2 regions of the Desemzia sp. FAM 23988 genome follow, and region 1 is predicted to be linked to the other one. Evidence: riboswitches for the same ligand, from Rfam matches in the RefSeq annotation. Region 1 holds a riboswitch; the other holds the start of a gene.

Region 1 (16,603 bases):
TGGATCGTATCCGATAATTTATTAAAAGGTGCGGCATGGAATTCGGTACAAATAGCCGAAAAAATGCATGAATTAGGTTTATTAAGCGTCAAAGCGTAAAAAAATCGCATTACAGGAAGGTGAGAGTTTGGATATTCAACGTGCAAGAATCATTACAGCAATGGTCACTCCTTTTGATCAAGAAAATAAAGTAGACAATGAACAATTAAAAAGATTTATCGAATACTTAATTTCAACAGGCACTGAAGGAATCGTGGTCGGTGGCACAACAGGCGAATCACCAACCCTTTCCCATGACGAAAAATTGGCTTTGTATCAAAAAACGGTTGAATATGTTGCTGGACGTATTCCCATTATTGCAGGGACTGGTTCAAACAATACTGCTGAAACGATTTCTTTTACGCAAGAAGTGGAAAAAATCAACGGTATCGATGCAGCATTGGTTGTTACTCCATATTATAACAAGCCGAATCAAGCTGGATTATTCGCTCACTTTGAAGCTGTAGCCAAAAGTACCGCATTACCAATCATGATCTACAATGTTCCAGGCAGAACCAGTGTGTCGATAGATCCAGAAACGACTATTCGTTTATCTGGCATTGATAATGTGATAGGGATCAAAGAATGTGCAGGGTTGGATGCGATGAGCCAAATCATCTCACATACGTCTGAAGACTTTTTGGTTTACACCGGTGAAGATAATTTATCCCTTCCAGCTAAAGCCATTGGAGCCAATGGGGTGGTTTCGGTAGCCAGTCAAGTATTTGGTAAAGAAATGTCCGAGATGTACGACGCTTTAGAAGACGGGCAATTGAAACGAGCGGCTGAACTATCTGCTGAGCTGTTACCAAAAATGGACAGTTTGTTTTCTGTTCCTTCTCCGGCACCCACAAAATGTGTGTTGAATCACAATGGGGTAGCTGTTGGAGGATTGAGATTGCCTTTAGTAGAATGTACGCCTGAAGAAAAAGAAAGTATCTTAGCAATTTGTTATCCATAAAAGTATCAACAATGTAATGAAAGAAAACCAAAGAGGTGAAGTAATGAGTAAAGTTAAAATCATTCCACTTGGTGGCGTGCGTGAAAATGGTAAAAATATGTACGTTGTGGAAGTAGATGAAGAAATTTTTGTTCTGGATTGCGGATTGATGTATCCAGAAACAGAATTATTTGGAATCGATGTTGTCATTCCAAATTTTGATTATTTAGAAGCAAATAAAGATCGTGTTACTGCAGTGTTCTTAACACATGGACATGAAGATTCTATAGGAGCTTTACCGTATTTTCTGCAAAAATTCAATGTGCCGGTATTTGGTACTGAATTAACAATGGCGTTAGCTAAAATGAGTGTCGAAGAAAAAGGACAAGTGGCTCATTTTGATGATTACCATGTAGTCGATGAGCATACCGAAATTGAATTTGGCAACGCAGTAGTGAGTTTCTTTAGAACCACTCACTCTATCCCTGATTCTGTCGGAATCGTTGTTAAAACGGATGAAGGCAGCATTGTCTATACAGGAAACTTTAAGTTTGATCAGAGTGCTAAACCGATGTATAAAACAGATTTAAACCGCATCAGCGATATCGGCAGAAGCAATGTATTGGCACTGTTAAGTGATTCTAGTGAAGCTGAAAGTCCTGTTGAAAATGTGAGTGAATTGAAAGTTGCTGAAGAAGTATTGGATACTTTCCAAAATACAAATGGACGAATCATTGTGGCCGCTGTGGCCAGCAATATTCTAAGAATCCAACAAGTATTGGACGCAGCACATCGTTCCAATCGTAAAATCTTTATTACCGGAAAACATTTGGAAGAGATTGTCGACAAAGCATTAAAATTAGACAAATTGCAATTGCCAAGCGATGAATTGATCGTTTCTGTAAAAGAGATTGAAAAATACGAAGACCAAGAAATCGTTGTACTTGAAACAGGGAGCACCGGCGAACCGATCCAAACCTTACAACGTATGGCAAAAGGCAAGCATCCGCAAGTGAATATCAAAGAAGGCGATCTAGTTTATATCGTGACTAGCCCTTCAAATGAAATGGAAGTTACAGTAGCCACTACTGAAAATATGGTTTACCGTGCTGGTGGAGAAGTGAAACAAATCACCGATAATCTGAAAGCTTCTGGACATGCTACACCGAACGATCTGAAGTTGATGATTAACTTGATCCAACCGAAGTACTTCATCCCTGTAACGGGAGAGTACCGTATGTTAGCAGCTCATGCTGACTTGGCTCATGAAGTAGGGATCTCATATAAAAATATCATTATTCCTGGCAAAGGAGATATCATGGAATATTCTCATAACCGCTTGACAATGTCTGGTCAAGTAGAATCTGGGAATACTATGGTAGACGGTATTGGAATCGGGGATATTGGAAATATTGTCTTGCGTGACCGTAAGCTATTGTCTCAAGATGGGATTCTGATCGCTGTGGTGACAATTAATCGTAAAACAAAAGAAATTACGTCTGGTCCACAAGTCATGACTCGTGGTTTTGTATACGTCAAAGAAAATACGCAATTGATTGAACAAAGCAGCGAAATGGTCCAAAAAGTCGTTGAAGAGAACTTACAGCAAAATGAATTTGAATGGGGAGCTTTGAAGCAAGACATCAGAGACTCATTAAGCAAATTCTTGTTCGATAAGACACGCAGAAGACCGGTTATCTTACCGATCATTATGGAAGTCAGCAATTCAAAACGCAGAAGATAAATTAAGGCATAGGCTAGGACATTTGTCCTAGCCTTATTTAAAACCCTTAATGGGTCGTTCAAAAAGTGGTTCTACAATATTTGACGTTGGTAAGTAAAAAAATTAATTCTAAACTTTTTAGAAGCTCATTCCTAGAAATTTATGGAGGACTATGGGGTTGCTTGTAGCCATGGAAAAGGAAGCAATGGGAATTACTTAGCGTTAGGCTTTAGCCGTTACGCTAAGTTTGAAGCTTGCAAGTCTTGAGATGTGGTTTTCAGCTCAAGGCGGTCCCATGGCGGTCCATAAGCAACCCCATAGGCTGGAGGAAATTTCTCTACCAACGCTAGAAGATGAAGAACCCAAAAAGTTTAGAGAGGACAAAATATGAAAACAGACCTTCAAAAAGAGATTTTAAAGCAGACAGAACAGTTTGTCTTTCAGTTATTGAAGAAAGACGCTTCCGGACATGATTGGTGGCATATTCATCGTGTACGTAATCTAGCCTTGCAAATGGCAGCTGAAGAACCCGGGGAAGTAGATGCTTTTATTTGTGAGATGGCTGCATTGCTGCATGATGTCCCAGATGAAAAATTAAATGAGACACCTGAAGCAGGAGAAAAAAAATTAACCGATTGGTTGAATCAGCTATCTTTAACCCACGCCGAAAAAGAGTCTCTTTTATTTATTGTGCTGAACTTGTCCTATAAAGGTGGAACCAATAAAATAGAGATGACTTCTATAGAGGGAAAACTCGTGCAAGATGCAGATCGGTTAGATGCCATTGGAGCAATCGGTATTGCCAGAACAATGGCTTATTCGGGTTCCCGTGGTCGGTTGATTCATGATCCTTCTAAAATGCCGAGAGAAGGGGTATCTTACGAAGAGTATCGATCTGGAGAAGATACAGCGATCATGCATTTTTATGAAAAATTATTAAAGTTGAAAGACACGATGAATACTCAAACAGGAAGATCTTTTGCTGAAAACAGACACCAGTTTATGGAACAGTTTTTGCAAGAATTTTATTTGGAGTGGGATGGGTTGAAGTAATCAGAGTATTGCAAATCAGAGAAATTAAGAACGTTTCAAGAGACATTTATTAGTCCTGTCTGTTATTCTTATACTGAAAAAGAATAATGAAAAAGGCAAGGTGAAGGGCTATGGAAAAGATAATTCTAAGAGAAGCGGTTATAGAAGATGCTCCAAAATTAGAAAATTATGCCATTGATTCAAATTCTTATATTGTTAAGCCAATGGATGCTTTAACCGAGAGTATGCATGAAACTGAAAAACACCCGATTTTGATTTTAAAGGGGCAGGAATTGATTGGTTTTTTTATCCTTCAACTTGGAGTAGGGGTGTCCACTTTTACAGACAATCCAAAAGCAATTCTATTTAGAGCACATTCGATTGATTTGAATTATCAAGGAGAAGGATATGCTAAAAAGTCTTTAGAACTGCTGCCCGACTATGTGCGCTATCATTATCCCATGATCAACGAAATTGTGTTGTCTGTCTCTATAGACAATATCAGCAGTCAAATGCTGTATATTCAATCAGGTTTTTCAAATACTCAACAACGGATCAACATAGGGGACAGTATAGAATTTGTATTAGCTAAAAAGTTAGACTAATCAAATCGTTTCAACCCGGAGAGCAGTATTGACAAGGGTTGAAATATTCGGTATAGTGAATAGGTAAAAACTGAATGAACGTCCATCACAAAGGGGTGCTTTTTTAAGCTGAGATTGAATCGATGATTCTGACCCTTCGAACCTGTTCGTTAGCACGAGCGTAGGAATTGTGACAGAGCACAAAAGTATGTAGTCTAATTACTCAAGTGATCTCCTCCTTTGTTGTTTGGCATTGTTCAAATTATAAAGGAGGTTTTTTTATGCGCAACAAAAAGTTTGGTGTGTGGATAGAAGGGACGATTATAGCTGCTTTAGCCATTGTATTATCGCTTATCCCAACAAATATCGGTCCGTCTTTTACAGTTTCATTAGGGATGGTGCCTCTCACGCTTTATGCGTTTAGGAGAGGTTTTGTTCCAGCAGTTTATGCTGGTTTTTTATGGGGGATCTTGCATTTTGTAATTGGTAATGCCTATATTCTAAGTCCTTTACAAGGATTTATTGAATATTTTATTGCCTTTGCCTTTGCAGGTTTCGGAGGATTATTTGCTGCTAAAATCCATTCGCTCAGTCAAACCGATCAGACGGTTAAATTGAATCTGTACATTGTTCTGGGAACATTTTCCGGTACGATGGCACGATTCTTCTGGCATTTTGTAGCAGGTTATTATTTCTGGGGCAGCTACGCACCAGAAGGAATGAGTGCTTTGCTGTATTCTTTCGTGACACAGATTTTGAGTGGAGTAATCACAGCGGTCGTAGTCAGCATCTTACTGATAGCGATCAAAAAAACAGCACCACAATTATTTTCATCAACAACACGTTAATACAAGATCAAAGGACGGGATATTACTATCTCGTCTTTTTTTTTAAAGCTAAAAAGAGTTGTCGGTCAAAATTATGATTGACTTTTTTTTCGACTAGTACATACTAAATAAGTAATGTTATCCTTTTTAGGAGAATGCATTAAGCAACCCATAAGGAAGTGAAGCACATATGACAAAAAATAAAAGTGAAAAAAAGAAATCCCAATGGAGTACCGTGATTCTTGTAATGGGAGGTTCAGCAATTATTGGTTTAACGATTGGTTTTGTTGCAGGAGTATTTTTGGAAACTGATGCAATTGAATTAAATTTAAGTCTGTTGTTTATTGGGTTCATAGCTTTTTTTATCAGTTATTTGATACATATTTTACTTCATGAAATGGGTCATTTGGTATTTGGATTGATGACCGGCTATGCTTATGTTTCTTTCCGAATAGGTTCCTTGACGTTAGTCAAAGAAGAAGGAAGTATCCAACAAAAACGAATGAACTTACCTGGTACAGGAGGACAATGTTTGATGTCCCCTCCTGCATACAACGAGGGTGATTTTCCATTTGTGTTATATAATTTAGGCGGAGTTTTAATGAATGCAGTGCTTTCTATCGCACTATTTGGGCTAATCTTTAACGGTGTATTTTCCCCCCCTATCTTGATGACAATTTTGAGTGCTTTTGCATTAGCAGGTTTGTTTACAGCAGCAACCAATGGAATTCCGATGAAAATGGGAGGCATACCAAATGATGGCTACAATTTGTATTTGTTGTTAAAAAACCAAGAAAATAAATACGCTTTTTACACCCAACTCAAAATAAATGCTTTGATGACACAAGGAAAACGAGTGAAAGATATTCCGCTAACAACTCTTCAATTAGAAGGAGAAAAAGACTATTCCAATCCTTTAAAAGTCGCCATGTATTTATTGGAATATAACTGGTATATAGATCAGTTGAAATTTGAAGAAGCGAGACTATGCTTAACAGCTTTTGATCCGTATATAGAAGAAATGTCAGTGTTATATAAGAATGAATTAACTTGTGAACGCTTGTTTTTAGAGTTGATTCAAGATGCAGACCCATTCGTAGTGAAGAAATTTTATACCAAAGAATTACAGAAATACATTAAAATGACGACTTATTTGCCGAATAAGAAACGGTTAATGATGGCTTATGAAGCTTTCCATCAACGGAATTACCCCAAAGCTATGGAATATTATAATGAATTGCAGAAAACCGCGACTATATACCCTGTAAAAGGCGAATCAGCTATGGAACGGATATTGGGAGAGTGGATAAAAGAAAAAATGTCCTTTCTTACTATGGCTGATGAGAAAAAAGAGTATGATAGCTAAGGTGATGACACGACAAGTCGATATCTATTTGTTCAATGAGGAGTGCTTTTATTTGAAGAAAAAGAATGTTGGAAAGAGATGTGAGTTTTAATGAATTACGTTTTTTATTTTATTTCATTATTATTAACGGTTAATACTGTATTTGCAGCTGTTACAGTGTTTCGAGAAAAGAGAGATATTGCAGCTACTTGGGCGTGGTTGCTGGTATTAAACTTTTTGCCGGGTATAGGATTTATCATTTATTTTTTTATTGGCAAAAAGATCTCCAGAGAAAAGATTTTTGATATACAAGCTCAAGAAAGTATCGGTATGCCAGAGTTGGTGGAAGCTCAGAAACAAATGCTGATCGAAGAAGAAAAATTGTTGTCTAGCCAACAGTCCACTGAGGATTCGAAAGAAATTACCAGTTTGTTTTTGGAAAGCAGCGAATCCATGTTAACAAAAGGAAATGTCGTAGAAATGTTTACAGACGGCAAAGAAAAATTTAAATCGCTGATTCGCGATATTTACAAAGCAGAAAATCATATTCATATGATTTATTACATATTTCATAATGATCAGATAGGAAATATGGTATTGAAAGCTTTAGAAGATAGAGCAGCAGCAGGCGTAGAAGTCTTGGTCATTTACGATGCATTAGGCTCTCGCGCTTTGAAACTGGCTTCATTTAAAAAATTAAAAGAATTAGGCGGACAAGTCGAGACCTTTTTTGGATCAAAATTGGGCTTGATCAATTTTCGAATTAACTTCCGAAATCATCGCAAAATTGTCGTTATCGATGGAAAAATCGGGTATATCGGCGGCTTTAATGTAGGAGACGAATACTTGGGCAAAGACAAGAAATTCGGCTATTGGCGAGATACTCATTTAAAAATAATCGGAAATGGAGTGCTGGCCTTGCAAAGTCGGTTTATCATGGACTGGAATGCAGCTGTACCTACCAATAAAATAGAATATGAAGAGAGGTATTTTCCTTATATCCAACGAAAAGGGAAAACCAACCTGCAGATCGTATCCAGTGGTCCAGATACAGAGATCCAACAAATAAAAAAAGGGTACATCAAAATGATCAGTATGGCAGATAAAACTGTTTATATCCAAACCCCTTATTTTGTGCCAGATGATGCACTGATTGAAACGTTGCAAATAGCTATTATGTCGGGAATAGATGTTAAAATTATGATTCCCAATAAGCCGGACCATCCTTTTATTTACCAAGCTACGTTATCGTATGCAGCGCAAATGGTAGATGCGGGAGCAGAAGTGTACATCTATGATAATGGATTCCTGCACAGTAAAACGATCGTCATCGACGGAGAAATCTGCTCAGTGGGTACAGCCAACTTTGATATCCGAAGTTTTAAACTGAATTTTGAAGTAAATGCTTTCATGTATGACCCGGCAATAGCCAAGCAACAAGAAGCTTATTTCTTTAAAGATATGGAAAAAAGTTATTTATTTACGAGGGAATTAATCGAAAAACAATCTTCATGGGTCAAATTCAAACAAAGTTTCTCACGTTTATTGTCACCGATTTTATAATAAGTAAAGGCTATCAAAAGGAAGCAGGTTAATCAACTACTTCCTTTTTTTGCATCCTTGTAAATGAAGCAGTTTATTTTGAAAATGTTATGAAAACTTGTGTTTGAGCAGATTATTTGTAATTTCTTTCCATTTATGCAACACTTGTATAAAGTACAATTAAAAATAAAACCTAAAGAGGTGGACTAAATTGATCGAATTTAAGAATGTATCTAAAATATATAAAGACGGCACAAAAGCAGTAGAAAATATAAATTTAACCTTTAATGATGGGGAGTTTATTGTTTTTATTGGAACGAGTGGGAGTGGGAAAACAACTTCTATGCGGATGATCAATCGTATGATCGAACCTAGTAAAGGCCAAATTCTGATTGATGGGGAAGATATCATGAAGAAGGATGCAGTTGAACTGCGTAGAGGAATCGGCTATGTGATTCAACAAATCGGACTTATGCCGCATATGACGGTTTATGAAAACATTACTTTGGTTCCGAAATTGTTGAAATGGCCAGAGGAAAAGAAAAGGGAAAGAGCAGAAAGATTGATCAAACGAGTGGATCTGCCTAAAGAGTTCTTAGATCGTTACCCTAATGAACTTTCTGGAGGGCAACAACAACGGATTGGTGTTATTCGGGCATTAGCTGCTGATCAGGATATTATTCTCATGGATGAACCTTTTGGTGCGTTAGACCCGATCACGAGAGATGCTTTGCAAGAATTGGTCAAGCACCTTCAAGAAGAGATGGGACGCACCGTTGTTTTTGTTACTCACGATATGGACGAAGCATTGCAATTGGCTGACCGTATTGTCATTATGCAGAATGGTCAAGTGGTGCAATTTGACACTCCTGAAAATATTTTAGCCAACCCCGCAAATCAATTTGTTGAAGATTTCCTCGGAGAAGACCGCTTATTGCAAGCTAGACCTTCCATTCAGACTGTTGACCAAATCATGATCAAAAATCCCGTTTCTGTAACTCCAGGGAAATCTTTACAAGATGCTATTCGATTGATGCGCGACCGTAAAGTAGATACCTTATTTGTTACTGATGACTCAGGTGTTTTAAAAGGAATGGTAGGACTGGAAGACATTGACCGTTACCGCAGAACAGCGACCAGTGTTGGTGATGTGATGCAAGGTGAAATCCGCTTTGTCCGTTCGGGCACATTGTTGCGTGATACTGTTCAACGTATGTTGAAAATCGGATTTAAAAATATCCCGGTCGTAAATCAAAAAGGGAAATTGATTGGATTGGTAACAAGAGGTTCTCTTGCAGAAATCGTGTACGACAATATTTGGGGAGATCTGGAAGAAGCAAAAGATATTCCCTTGGGAACTACTCCTGAAATAAGTGGAGAGCAATAGAAAGGACGGGTATGCATGATAGATTTTTTAACTGACAATGGTTCGCAACTTCTATTATTGACATGGGAGCACCTATATATATCCGCTATTGCTTTAGTTTTAGGGATACTTGTAGCTGTACCCATCGGAGTTATACTGACTAGATATAAACGAATCGCAAGTGGGTTCATTAGTGCAATCACAGTGTTGCAGACTATACCATCACTAGCTTTATTGGCCTTAATGATTCCATTGTTCGGAATTGGAAAATTCCCAGCTATTATTGCGTTATTTTTGTATTCTTTGATGCCAATATTGAGAAATACGTATATTGGGATGGAAGGAGTAGACAAAGATTTGATCGATGCAGCTAAAGGGATGGGAATGACTAATAGGCAATTGATTTTCTCTGTTGAGTTGCCGCAAGCAGCTCCTGTTATCATGGCTGGCATACGTTTATCTGGTGTGTATGTTATTGCATGGGCTACTTTAGCTTCTTACATTGGCGGAGGCGGTTTAGGCGACTTTATCTTTAACGGCTTAAACTTATATATTCCCGAGTTGATTATTGGTGGAACGATCCCTGTTACCATACTAGCGTTGCTGGTAGATTTTCTTTTAGGAAAAGTAGAAGAAAAAGTCACTCCAGTCAACTTGCGAACTGCGAAATAGGAGGATACAACATGAAATATTTGAAGAAGAAAAAAACGATTGCCTTGTCGCTTTTTAGCGCGTTGGCTTTAGCAGGGTGTTCTCTACCAGGTCTTGGAAGCGGGACATCTGGTGAAGTAATCACAGTAGCTGGTGTAACTTCGACAGAAGGATTGATCATGAGTTATGTAGTTGAGGGAATGGTCGAGCATTATATGGATGATATAGATGTTCAAGTCATCAATAATTTAGGTTCTTCAACAGTAAGTCATCAGGCTTTATTAAATGGAGATGCAAATATTGCTGGTGTTAAATATACTGGGACTTCATTGACGGGAGAATTAGGTCTTGCGCCGATCACAGATCCTGAAGAAGCCCTGAAAGTAGTTGTGGAAGGGTTCCAAACGGAATTTGATCAAACGTGGTTCCCTTCATATGGGTTTGCTAACTCATATGCCTTTATGGTGACACAAGAAACAGCTGATGAATATGATTTGGAAACAATCAGTGATTTGGAACCATACGCTCAAGATATGCAGGCTGGTGTGGACAATTCGTGGATCGAACGAGAAGGAGACGGGTACGATGCTTTCTTAGATACTTATGGATTTGACTTTAACAGAGTTTACCCTATGCAAATCGGTTTGGTTTATGATGCTTTGGCCGCTGGGGAAATGGATATCATCTTAGGTTATTCTACAGATGGACGTATTGCCAGTTATGATCTGGTAGTTCTAGAAGACGATTTGAGGTTATTTCCTCCTTACGATGCAAGTCCTGTTGCTACTAATGAGGTATTAGAAAATTATCCCGAATTAGAAGAAATTTTATTGAAACTAGAAGGAACGATCAGTGAAGAACAGATGCAAACAATGAATTATGAAGCAGACAACAATTTAAAAGAGCCGCAAGTAGTTGCGGAAGAATTTTTACAAGACAACAACTATTTTGAAGATACGTCAGTTTCTACGAACGGAGGGGAATAGCATGAATATTACAGACATGAATGTTTTCGAGCAATTGATTTATTATTTCTCTCAAAACGGTGCTTATGTGTGGAGTCAATTTATTCAGCATTTTTTGATGTCGATATATGGCGTTTTATTTGCAGCCATCATTGGTATCCCAATCGGTTTTTGGATTTCCAGACATGGAAATTTAGCTAAATGGGTAATCGGGATAGCCAATGTGCTTCAAACGATCCCTTCCTTAGCTATGCTGTCGATATTGATGTTAGGTTTTGGTTTAGGAGCTACAACCGTAGTCGTGACGATTTTCCTTTATTCTCTACTGCCGATTCTAAAAAATACCTATGCGGGAGTCCGAAGTGTAGATGACAGTTTGCTAGACACTGGAAAAGGTATGGGAATGACAAGAAGGCAAGTCACTACAATGGTAGAATTGCCGTTAGCTTTATCGGTTATCATGGGTGGAATTCGTAATGCCCTTGTAGTTGGTATTGGTATCGGAGCCATAGGAACCTTTATTGGTGCTGGAGGATTAGGGGACATTATCGCAAGAGGGGTTAATGCCACTGATGGTGGAGCGATTATCCTAGCTGGTGCTATTCCAACTGCTTTAATGGCTGTTATTGCCGATGTCGTTTTAGGATGGATCGAAAAAAAATTAGATCCGACACAATCCACCCGATTGTTCGAGTCAAAGGTAGCGCAACCAAAAAATTAAGCACTAAAAAACAAAAGATACAGGGTTCATTTATACGGAATCCTGTATCTTTTGTTTTTTTTTTGAGTTATTTAGCAGTGCGTTTTGTCAATTGGATATAGCGAATTTCATCCATTTTGATCATAGAGATTGTTTTTTTATCTAAACTAGACAGAATAATTTTCTCGTTATCTTTAGGAGAGATCATTAGTTTTCCAGTGTATTCATGAAAAGCGAAACTGTTGCTTCGATCAGTGGTTTGAATGATAATGGGTTTGGATTTTAAGTGAGCCTGTTCTAAAAAATAAAGGATTTGTTCCATTGGCATTTGGGGCAGTAGAGTGGGTGAAGCGGCATCTGTCAAAAATAATTTTGTTTTTTGCAAAAAGCTAAAAGCAGATAATGTTACGGCACTATTTTTTTCCATGTGTGCATCCTCCAAACATTTGTTCGTTTTCTATATTATACGAACAAATGTTCAATAATGCAATCTTTTATTTTCTCTTTTTAATTTTCGCAAAACCTGTCATAATAAAGAAGGAATAAAATACTAAAGGTCGGAGTGAGTTGAATGAGTTATAAATTGATCACAGATTCTTGTTGCGATTTGCCTTATACATTTATTGAAGAACAAGACATCGATGTAGTGAATTTAACTGTTCATATGAATGGAAAAGAATTGGTTGATGATATGGGCAAAATATTTGACCGCAATCAATTTTTTCAAGAATTAAAAGAAGGAGCTATGGCTACTACTTCTCAAATCAATATTGGTACATATATCGATGTGTTTGAAAAGTACGTAAAAGAAGAGATTCCTGTTTTGTATATAGCTTTTTCTTCAGCTTTAAGTGGTTCTTACAATAATGCTGTTGCGGCTGTAGAACAATTAAAAGAAGACTATACAAATGTGAATATCACTATTGTAGATTCCAAAGCTGCTTGTCTAGGAGAAGGTTTACTAGTTTATGAAGCTGCGATGCGCAAATCAGCAGGAGCTTCAATAGAGGAAGTTGCTAAATGGCTGGAAGACAATAAAATGAAGCTCCATTCGTGGGTCACTGTTGATGACATTAAACATTTGGAACGCGGAGGAAGAGTCTCTGCGTTATCAGCTACTTTAGGAACGTTATTGAACGTAAAACCTATCATAGTTGTTAATCCGGCAGGAGGTTTAGTACCAGCTGGTAAAGTCCGAGGACGTAAAAAGTCTTTACACCATTTAGTGAGTAAAACCGTTGAAGGAATTATAAACCCTGAACAACAAACCATTTTTATTGGGCATGTAGGTGTACCAGACGAAGCTGAGATGGTAAAACAAGAACTCCTAGAGCAAATCACTGTAAAAGATATCAAGATTTATCCGTATGGACCAACGATTGCGTCTCATACTGGGTATGGTTCACTCTCGATTTTTTCTATGGGAGAAGAAAGAGTATAAGAGACGTTAGTTATTATTGATTAAATATTTTTAAGCGTGTAAAGTTGGTATATGTTATACTATATATATTGTTGTAACAGTAAAAAAGTGCTATTATTTTTAGTATGTAGGAAATGTCCAGAGTAAGATAAATTCTATATAGAGTAATGCAATTGTTACTCATTATTAAAAAAACTTAACGCCCTGATTGAATAACCGATATAGATCTTGCATGCTTAGTCTATATTGACGAAATAATTCGATTGTGTTAATGTTTTATTAGTTAAATAAGCAAAATCGGTTGGGCATTAGCTTTCAAGAAGACGTCTTCTAGGGTGAGAAGATTCTTCTTTGCTGATGTCTTTTTTTGCACTTTTAAGGGGGTGAAGGAATGGGACTCGAAGCTGTTGAATATGTTAAACAAGCTGAAGAAAAAATTGAAGAATTGCGAAAAAATAGTCAATCTGAAGCAGGGAAAATTGTTTCAGATGCTGAAAAAACAATTCAACACAATAAAGAAATCCTTGAACAAGATTTAACGAAATTTGAAGAGGATGAAAAAGAGAAATACAGCACATTGTTAGCAAATGATAAACAGGTTATTGCAGAGGAAGTTGCTCAAGAAAAAGAGAAGATTCAACAAGTTGTTGAAAAGAATAAAGATGAAGTTGTCAATGAACTATTGAAGGTGGTGTTTAAACGTTATGGCAATAGCTAAAATGAAACAAATAACACTTTTAGCGGAACAAGCCAATAAAGAGCAGCTTTTAAAAGCAGTACAAGAGTTGCAAAAGCTTGAACTATTTGATTTGTCAACTTTAGAAGAAACTGAATTACTTGATTATTATTCTCGTGAAACTCTACCTCAAAACAGAGGCATCTATGAGGAAAATATGAAAACGATTCAAAGTACATTGGCTTATCTAAATCAATACGTCAAACAACCCAGTGCTTTGAAAAAAATGCGACAAGGAAGAAAAGAGTATACACTAAAAGAATTGGAACAAAAAGTGGCTGATTTTCCTTTAGATCGAGTAATTGATGAAGTTAGACAAATCGAAAAAGAAATAATTGATATTAATCAACAACGGAAAAGTTTAACAGATACCGAAAACTTTTTAAGAAGATGGGAACGGTTGGACTTTAATCCAAATGATTTAGATGACTTTAAGGTAACTACCGGCAGGATAGGAGTTATTTCATCAGTAAATGCTGATAGTTTTAACGCCGCTTTAAAAGATTCCGGTTTTGCTTATGTGGAAGAAATTTTCCGATACAAAGATGAAGCAGCTTATTTGGTTATTGCGCCATCTGATTCATTTGCTGAAGTAAATGAAGTGTTAAATCAATTTCAATTTACAAATCTGAATTATCCTTATCACTCTTTGCCAAAAGAAGAGCTGAAGTCAGTTTTAAGCTCTTTGAATAAACTTTCTGAAGAAGAAAAACAATTGAAAGAAAAACTACGTAGTTATAACTCAGATATAGATCACTTAAAACTATCAGAAGAATATTATTTCAACTTAGTTCAACGTGAGAATGCTAAATCTTTGTTATTAAATGGAAGCAGTTTGTTTATTTTAAATGGGTGGCTTGAGGAAGAAGAAGTTTCTGATTTAACTACTTTATTAGATAAACATATTGGGCAAGAAAATTATGCGATTATGTCTGACGACATCCGCAGTAAAGACTATGCTTTTGTTCCAACAGTGTTGAAAAATAATGCTGTCGTTGAGCCTTTTGAAAGTGTTACAGAGATGTACAGTTTACCTAAGTATAATGATATAGACCCTACACCTTTTATGATGCCTTTCTATCTTGTTTTCTTTGGTATGATGAGTGCTGACTTAGGCTATGGTCTTGTACTGATGATCGGAACATTTGTGGCAATGAAATTTATGAAGTTAGACAAGGGTATGGGGAGATTTATACGATTTTTCCATTTACTTTCTTACTCAGTCATTGTTTGGGGTCTTATTTATGGAAGTTTCTTCGGTGCAACGTTACCGATACAATTGCTCTCTACGACGGATGATGTGATTACCATCCTTATTGTGTCAGTTATCTTTGGTTTCATTCAAATGGTTTATGGTTTAATGATAAATGGAGTAGTGAAATGGAAGCAGCAACAACGAGCTTCTAGTTACATTGATGGCTTAGCGTGGGCTGGAGTGTTAATCGGTTTAGCTCTTTTAGTAGTAGACATGATGATCATGCCAAATCCTGTGATACGCATCATATCCTATATCCTAATTTTTGCAAATGTCATTGGTATTATTTTAGTTTCTACTATGGCATCTAAAAATAAAGGACTTGGATTTGCATTAGGTCTATATAACTTATACGGGGTTACCGGATATGTAGGTGATTTAGTAAGTTATACTAGACTAATGGCTCTGGGAGTTTCAGGTGGTAGTATCGCAGTTGCCTTTAATATGATTGTACAATACCTTCCTACTCCAGCTCGATTCAGTATAGGTATCGTTCTCATCATAGCATTGCATTCACTAAATATTTTCTTAACCTATTTAAGTGCGTACGTGCATACTGCTCGTTTGCAATATGTTGAGTTTTTCGGCAAGTTTTATGAAGGTGGCGGTAGAGCTTTATCTCCACTAAAAACACTCGAAAAACATATTTATCTAAAGAAAGACTCAAAGTAAGATCAAAATAAAAAAAACAATTTAATTATAAATGGAGGAATTACAAATGGAAAACTGGTTAACATTTTTTGCTGAAAATAATGGTGGTTTAATGTTCGCTGCTTTAGGTGCAGCTATGGCAACAATCTTTGCAGGTATTGGATCATCTAAAGGTGTTGGGATGACAGGGGAAGCAGCTGCTGCTTTAACAACAGAACAACCGGAAAAATTTGGTCAAGCGTTGATTCTTCAATTGCTTCCAGGTACTCAGGGGCTTTATGGTTTCGTTATCGCCTTCTTGATTTTCTTAAATACAGGTGCAGACACTACTTTAGCACAAGGTATGTACATGTTTATGGCATCATTACCAATTGCATTTACTGGTTTGTTCTCAGGTATTTCTCAAGGACGTGTTGCTTCTGCAGGTATCCAAATTTTAGCTAAAAAACCTGAACATGCAACTAAAGGGATTATCTATTCTGCCATGGTAGAAACTTACGCTATCTTAGGATTCGTTATTTCATTCTTACTTGTATTAAATGGCTAATGATTCATTCTATAGTCTATAAAGTAAAACAGAATGGAGGGAAAACATGGCTGACTTAAAATTACTCACAGATCGATTAATGGAAAATAAACGATCAGAAATCCAAGTCGTTATTCAAGAAGCTGAAAAAGAAGCGCAACAATTAATCCAAGCTTCAAATGAGAACTTGGCAACCGAAAAACAAAGACGTCAAGAACGAATTCAGGCTGAACAAATGGCTCAATATGAAAAAGATAAAAATGCTTTATCCAATCAAAAAAGAAATCAATTGTTAGCTGAA
Region 2 (5,214 bases), on a different contig from region 1:
AGCTGCAGTTTGATGTAGTTGGAATTCATTTTCTAATTACTAATCAAACTGCAGCTTTTTTAGGTTCATAAATAGTTATTTGATGTGATAATGACCTTGATGTGAAAGATGAAGTTACTGAAGACGGTAGAATTCATGATGATTACCACATTGAGCATTTATGAAAGCGCTTACTTTAAATGGGAAAGTGTTACGACTTTATTAAGGTGTTTTAGGAGATGATTGGTCTGCATTTAGTTTTAGAAATATACTTTTTAAAACTGTCTAGAAAGTGATCTCGTATATTTTGAGTGCGTTTTACTTTAGAGAATTCTATATTTGTTATATGATAATCATGTAAACACTTATAGGAATACAGGAAAAACAAGAAGTGAGAGGAGCACGAATAGTATGAAATTAACAAAATTGATGGACATGGGAACCGATTATGCTCAAGATGCATACGATACAGCGAAAGACTATTTACCTTCCACACACCATATGCACCATATGGCTAAACCAAGTATGAAGACCAAAGCCAAACTTGCTAAAGGGGTTACTAAGGCGATGCCTGCCAAGGTAAAACATATGGAAGTGGCTAAAATGATTGCTCTGCCTTTAGCAGGTGCACTAGTTGCCTTGTTATTTGCGCCTAAGTCTGGGAAAGAATTACGTTCGGATATTAAGGATAAATTTACCGACGTTAAAGATACTGGAATGGAAAAAGGGCAAGAATGGAAAGAAGTAGGAGTAGAAAAAGCACAGGAATGGAAAGAGGTCGGCGAAGAGAAAGCTCAGGACTTAAAAGAAAAATATTCTGACGAAATGGAAGCTCCGCATGGAAACGTTCATGGGACATCAGCAGAACCTAATGAAGATCAAACGATTCCTGCAGATAAGTTGGATGAAACTCTCAACGATTTAGATTATGATTCTGAAAAAGATCTATTAGATGAGAACCAATAAAAATAAACAAAAAGATGGAGTCAAGAAAAATTCTTGACTCCATCTTTTTGTTTATTTTACTTTAATCACGATTTTTCCTCTTGTATGACCTGTTTCACTTTGTTCATGTGCTTTACGTACCCCTTCTTCTGTAAAAGGGTAAGTTTGACTGACTATGGCTTTGATTTTTCCACTGGTAAGTAAATCAGCTAAGGTTTGCAGGCGTTCGCTTGTGGGGGTCATACTGAAAATAATTCCTATCATCCCTAATTTTTTTAATGTAGTTTCATCCGGTTCTTGTACTAAGGAAACTAAGCGCCCGCCTTTTTTTAGAACAGTGAAACTTTTTTCTTGAGTTTTGCCTCCTAAAGGGTCTAGTACGAGATCGACATCACTGACTGCTTTTTCAAAATCCTCTTTGTTGTAATCAATGAAATAGTCCACGCCTAGAGAAGTAAGGAATGCTTTGTTTTTCTCACTGGCTGTCGAAATAACGTAAGCTTTGTAATGTTTAGCAATTTGTATAGCCAATGAGCCTACTCCGCCAGCCCCTGCGTGAATCAAGACTTTTTCATTATCCCTTAATTGTCCTTTATCTATTAAAGCTTCCCAAGCGGTTTGTCCAGCTAATGGAATTGCAGCTGCTTCCACAAAAGAGAGTTTATCAGGGATTTTAATCGTTACTTCGGCGCGAGATCGGGCATATTCAGCGTAAGTTTTGGATGCATTAGCAAATACACGATCACCTGGCTTTACATTCGTGACATTTGTACCAATTTCACTTACGATACCAGCGACATCACCACCAAGCACCATAGGAAGTTTGCCGCCCATTTTACCGGAACGTCTTTTGCAATCAACGGGGTTAATGGAGAAAGCATGAACTTCAATTAATACCTGATCATCTTTGATAGAAGGCTTCTCCATTTCCATCTCTCTTAATTGATCAGCTGACCCAAATTCTTTAATCGCGATAGTTTTCATAAAAAGGTACTCCTCTCTCTGATTGGTTCTCTAGTTATGATTACTTTAACACTGCTATCTTAAGACCACAAATAATGAGGCTTTTATACTTTAAAAGAGAACGAGGAGCGGTGTATTAAAGACAGTAAAGTGATTGATTAAATTTATTATCTATAGTAAACTTATAAGTAATTAAATGTTTTGCAGGGGGACATAATCGTGTTGAGAAGGTTAAAACCTGACCCTTTGAACCTGTTAGTTAACACTAACGTAGGGAGCACAATCGTACATATGTATTCTAACGACTATATTCGTACTGAGCTCTCCAATTTTATTTGGGGAGCTTTTTCTTTTGTAAAACGCTTAATTGCGGGGGGACACAGTCGTGTTGAGAAGGTAAAACCTGACCCTTTGAACCTGTTAGTTCATACTGACGTAGGGAGCAAATAGTGAGTTTCTTATACACTTTTTTGGCTTCTGCATATTTGTAGAGCCTTTTTTTGTGCTCACGTTCTATAAAGGAGGATTGAGATCAGCCTATTTGAATAAGCTAGAGAAACCAAGGAAAGGGTGTAATAAATGTTATCAAGAGTCAAACAAACAGCTCCTTTAGTCCATTGTATCACTAATTATGTGGTGGCAAATTTTACGGCTAATGGATTACTTGCTATCGGAGCTTCTCCTATTATGGCGGATGAAGTGAATGAGGTTGCTGATGTCGTGACAGCTGCTCAAGGAGTATTGATCAATATCGGTACCGTAAATGACCGCACTATCCAAACGATGTTGGTAGCTGGAAAAAAAGCAAATGAGTTAGGAGTTCCTGTTGTACTGGATCCTGTAGGAATCGGTATTTCAAGCTATCGAAAACAAGTGGTGCAACAACTTTTAAAAAGAATGCAGGTTGATTTGATCCGCTGCAATGCAGGAGAACTAGCCGCAATTGCAGGTAAAGAATGGCATCAAAAAGGAGTGGACAGCGGCATAGGGGCGATGCCTGTTTCCAAAGTAGCGCGAGAAATTGCCTTGAAGTATCGCTGTCAAGTCATCGTCACAGGAGAAACCGATTATTTAACGGATGGTCAAGAAGAGCGATACGTGTCTGGAGGCAACGAAATTGCTACACGTATTACAGGTATGGGGTGTTTATTAAGCGCTGTTTGTACAGCTTCGCTTGCGAGTGGAAAAGAAGCCTCATTCAATCAATTAGCCACCACTCTACAAGCGTATAAACAAGCTGCTGAACAGAGTGGAAATGAAGTGGGGACATTCGCTGTACAATTTATGAATGCTCTGCAAAAGATAGCGGAGGCAGGACAATGATTGCATTAACGATTGCAGGATCAGATTCAGGCGGGGGAGCTGGGATTCAAGCAGATCTCAAAACATTTCAAGAGTTAGGGGTATTTGGGACCACAGCCATTACAGCATTAACAGATCAAAATACACTGGGTGTACATGATATTTATGAAGTACCGCCATATTTTGTGCAACAACAGATCCAAACTGTACTAGATGATTTTTCAGTAAAAGCTATCAAAACGGGGATGTTGTTTTCAGTTGAAATAATTGATGGGGTAGCTGAAATCCTAAAAAAACAAAATATACCGCTTATCGTTGATCCGGTGATGATTGCAAAAGGCGGAGCAAAGCTATTGCAAGAATCAGCAGCAAAAACTTTAATAGAAAAGCTGTTTCCCTATACCACCATTTGCACCCCAAACATCCCAGAAGCAGAAGTGCTGACAGGTATTCGTATTAAAAATACGAAAGATATAGAAAAAGCAGCACAACAACTGTTGCGAATGGGCATTCAATGTGTTGTCATCAAAGGTGGACATTTAGAAGAAGAACAGGCAATTGATAGAGTATACACTTGCGAGCAGTCTTTTCAATTGACCACCAATCGTGTGAAAACAAAAGATACACATGGGACAGGCTGTACATTTTCTGCTGCTTTAACAGCCAATATAGCGAAAGGACTATCCATGCAAGAAGCGATCGTTGAAGCGAAAAAATTTATTCAACTAGCTGTTTCTACACCGCTTTATATTGGTCACGGTCATGGGCCGACGAACCACTTTGCTTACAAATGCAACCAAGGAATATGTGAGGTAGAAGTAAATGGATAGAAGTATTTTAACTATTTATTTTGTCATGGGTACAGTGAATTGCAAAAAAGACCCATTGAAAACACTCGAAGAAGCTTTGCAGGCAGGGATAACCTGTTTTCAGTTACGCGAGAAAGGAAAAGGAGCGTTGACTGGTTCAGCCTATGTAGATTTTGCCAAAGCATGTCAAAGATTGTGTGCAATGTACCAAGTACCTTTTATTGTCAATGACGATGTTGAGCTTGCTATACAATTAAATGCTGATGGTATACACGTGGGACAAGATGATTTAGCCTTGACAGCCTTTCGGAAGAGAGTAAAAGGAAACCTTGTAGGTGTTTCAGTCCATAATGTTGAAGAAATGGAACAGGCTATAGTTAATGGAGCAGATTACGTTGGAATTGGCCCAATCTATCCAACACAGTCTAAAAAAGATGCTGCCTCCCCAGTAGGATTGAACTGCATACGTACGATACGAAAACAGTTTGGTACTTTTCCAATAGTAGGTATTGGTGGTATCACGGAAGAAAATGCAGCTGGAATTCGTGCTTCGGGAGCAGATGGGGTGTCCGTCATATCTGCTATCTGTGGCAGTGAAGACCTAAAACAGACAGTAGAAAAGTTGCAAAAAAGCAGCTGATGCAAAAATATTTTTCTTGTGCAGTAGGATTAAAAGGATGAACAAACTGGAAGCAGTAAATAAGAAATGCTAAAATGACATTGATTGAAGAAAGGGGGAAGAACAATGGAGTTTGAAAAAGGGGATAATCGCTTTTATAAAAATGACGAAAGTGGAAAAATGATTGCAGAAATTACCTATATACCTTCCGGTGAAGATAAAGTACTGGTTGATCATACATTTGTTGACCCAAGTTTAAGAGGGCAAGGCGTTGCTGAACAATTAGTAGATCGTACAGTCCAAGAAATGGAAACAGAAGGTAAAAAAATGGTTGCTGTGTGTCCGTATGTAGTAAGTTTATTTGAACGGAAATCTGATAAATATCAAGATATTATAGCGAAATAAAGATGAGCTAGGCTCTAAAATCGATCTTTTTAGTAATAGTCTAAAACGAGATCGATTTTAGAGTTTTTGTGTTAAACATTCAAAAAACAAAGCAGTAATGAATAACTATTAAAAAAAAATTAAAAAAGATGCAAAAAAGGCTTTATTCTCTTTACATTATAGAAAATATTTTATATAATTCATTTTGTGCTT

What was found. Region 1 has a riboswitch for thiamine pyrophosphate ahead of thiT (energy-coupled thiamine transporter ThiT). Riboswitches for the same ligand answer to the same signal wherever they lie in the genome.
Region 2: another riboswitch for thiamine pyrophosphate. It lies ahead of thiM (hydroxyethylthiazole kinase); the one in region 1 lies ahead of thiT (energy-coupled thiamine transporter ThiT).

What each region holds. Positions count from the first base shown of each region.
Region 1 is NZ_JBGQQS010000001.1:101,019-117,621, reverse strand. Features, by position in the region: gene ACEN4L_RS00670 (aspartate-semialdehyde dehydrogenase) at 1-99, shown strand, start outside; gene dapA (4-hydroxy-tetrahydrodipicolinate synthase) at 128-1,000, shown strand; gene ACEN4L_RS00660 (ribonuclease J) at 1,044-2,723, shown strand; gene ACEN4L_RS00655 (HD domain-containing protein) at 3,090-3,755, shown strand; gene ACEN4L_RS00650 (GNAT family N-acetyltransferase) at 3,866-4,339, shown strand; TPP riboswitch at 4,421-4,523, shown strand; gene thiT (energy-coupled thiamine transporter ThiT) at 4,600-5,166, shown strand; gene ACEN4L_RS00640 (hypothetical protein) at 5,336-6,511, shown strand; gene cls (cardiolipin synthase) at 6,602-8,053, shown strand; gene ACEN4L_RS00630 (betaine/proline/choline family ABC transporter ATP-binding protein) at 8,244-9,419, shown strand; gene ACEN4L_RS00625 (ABC transporter permease) at 9,435-10,070, shown strand; gene ACEN4L_RS00620 (osmoprotectant ABC transporter substrate-binding protein) at 10,091-11,035, shown strand; gene ACEN4L_RS00615 (ABC transporter permease) at 11,037-11,735, shown strand; gene ACEN4L_RS00610 (hypothetical protein) at 11,803-12,141, opposite strand; gene ACEN4L_RS00605 (DegV family protein) at 12,286-13,155, shown strand; sodium ion sensor (DUF1646 type) at 13,434-13,479, shown strand; gene ACEN4L_RS00600 (hypothetical protein) at 13,526-13,852, shown strand; gene ACEN4L_RS00595 (V-type ATP synthase subunit I) at 13,839-15,797, shown strand; gene ACEN4L_RS00590 (V-type ATP synthase subunit K) at 15,844-16,323, shown strand; gene ACEN4L_RS00585 (V-type ATP synthase subunit E) at 16,370-16,603, shown strand, end outside.
Region 2 is NZ_JBGQQS010000026.1:31,120-36,333, reverse strand. Features, by position in the region: gene ACEN4L_RS11790 (YtxH domain-containing protein) at 391-945, shown strand; gene ACEN4L_RS11785 (NADP-dependent oxidoreductase) at 997-1,908, opposite strand; TPP riboswitch at 2,083-2,181, shown strand; TPP riboswitch at 2,249-2,346, shown strand; gene thiM (hydroxyethylthiazole kinase) at 2,467-3,210, shown strand; gene thiD (bifunctional hydroxymethylpyrimidine kinase/phosphomethylpyrimidine kinase) at 3,207-4,019, shown strand; gene thiE (thiamine phosphate synthase) at 4,012-4,638, shown strand; gene ACEN4L_RS11765 (GNAT family N-acetyltransferase) at 4,744-5,022, shown strand.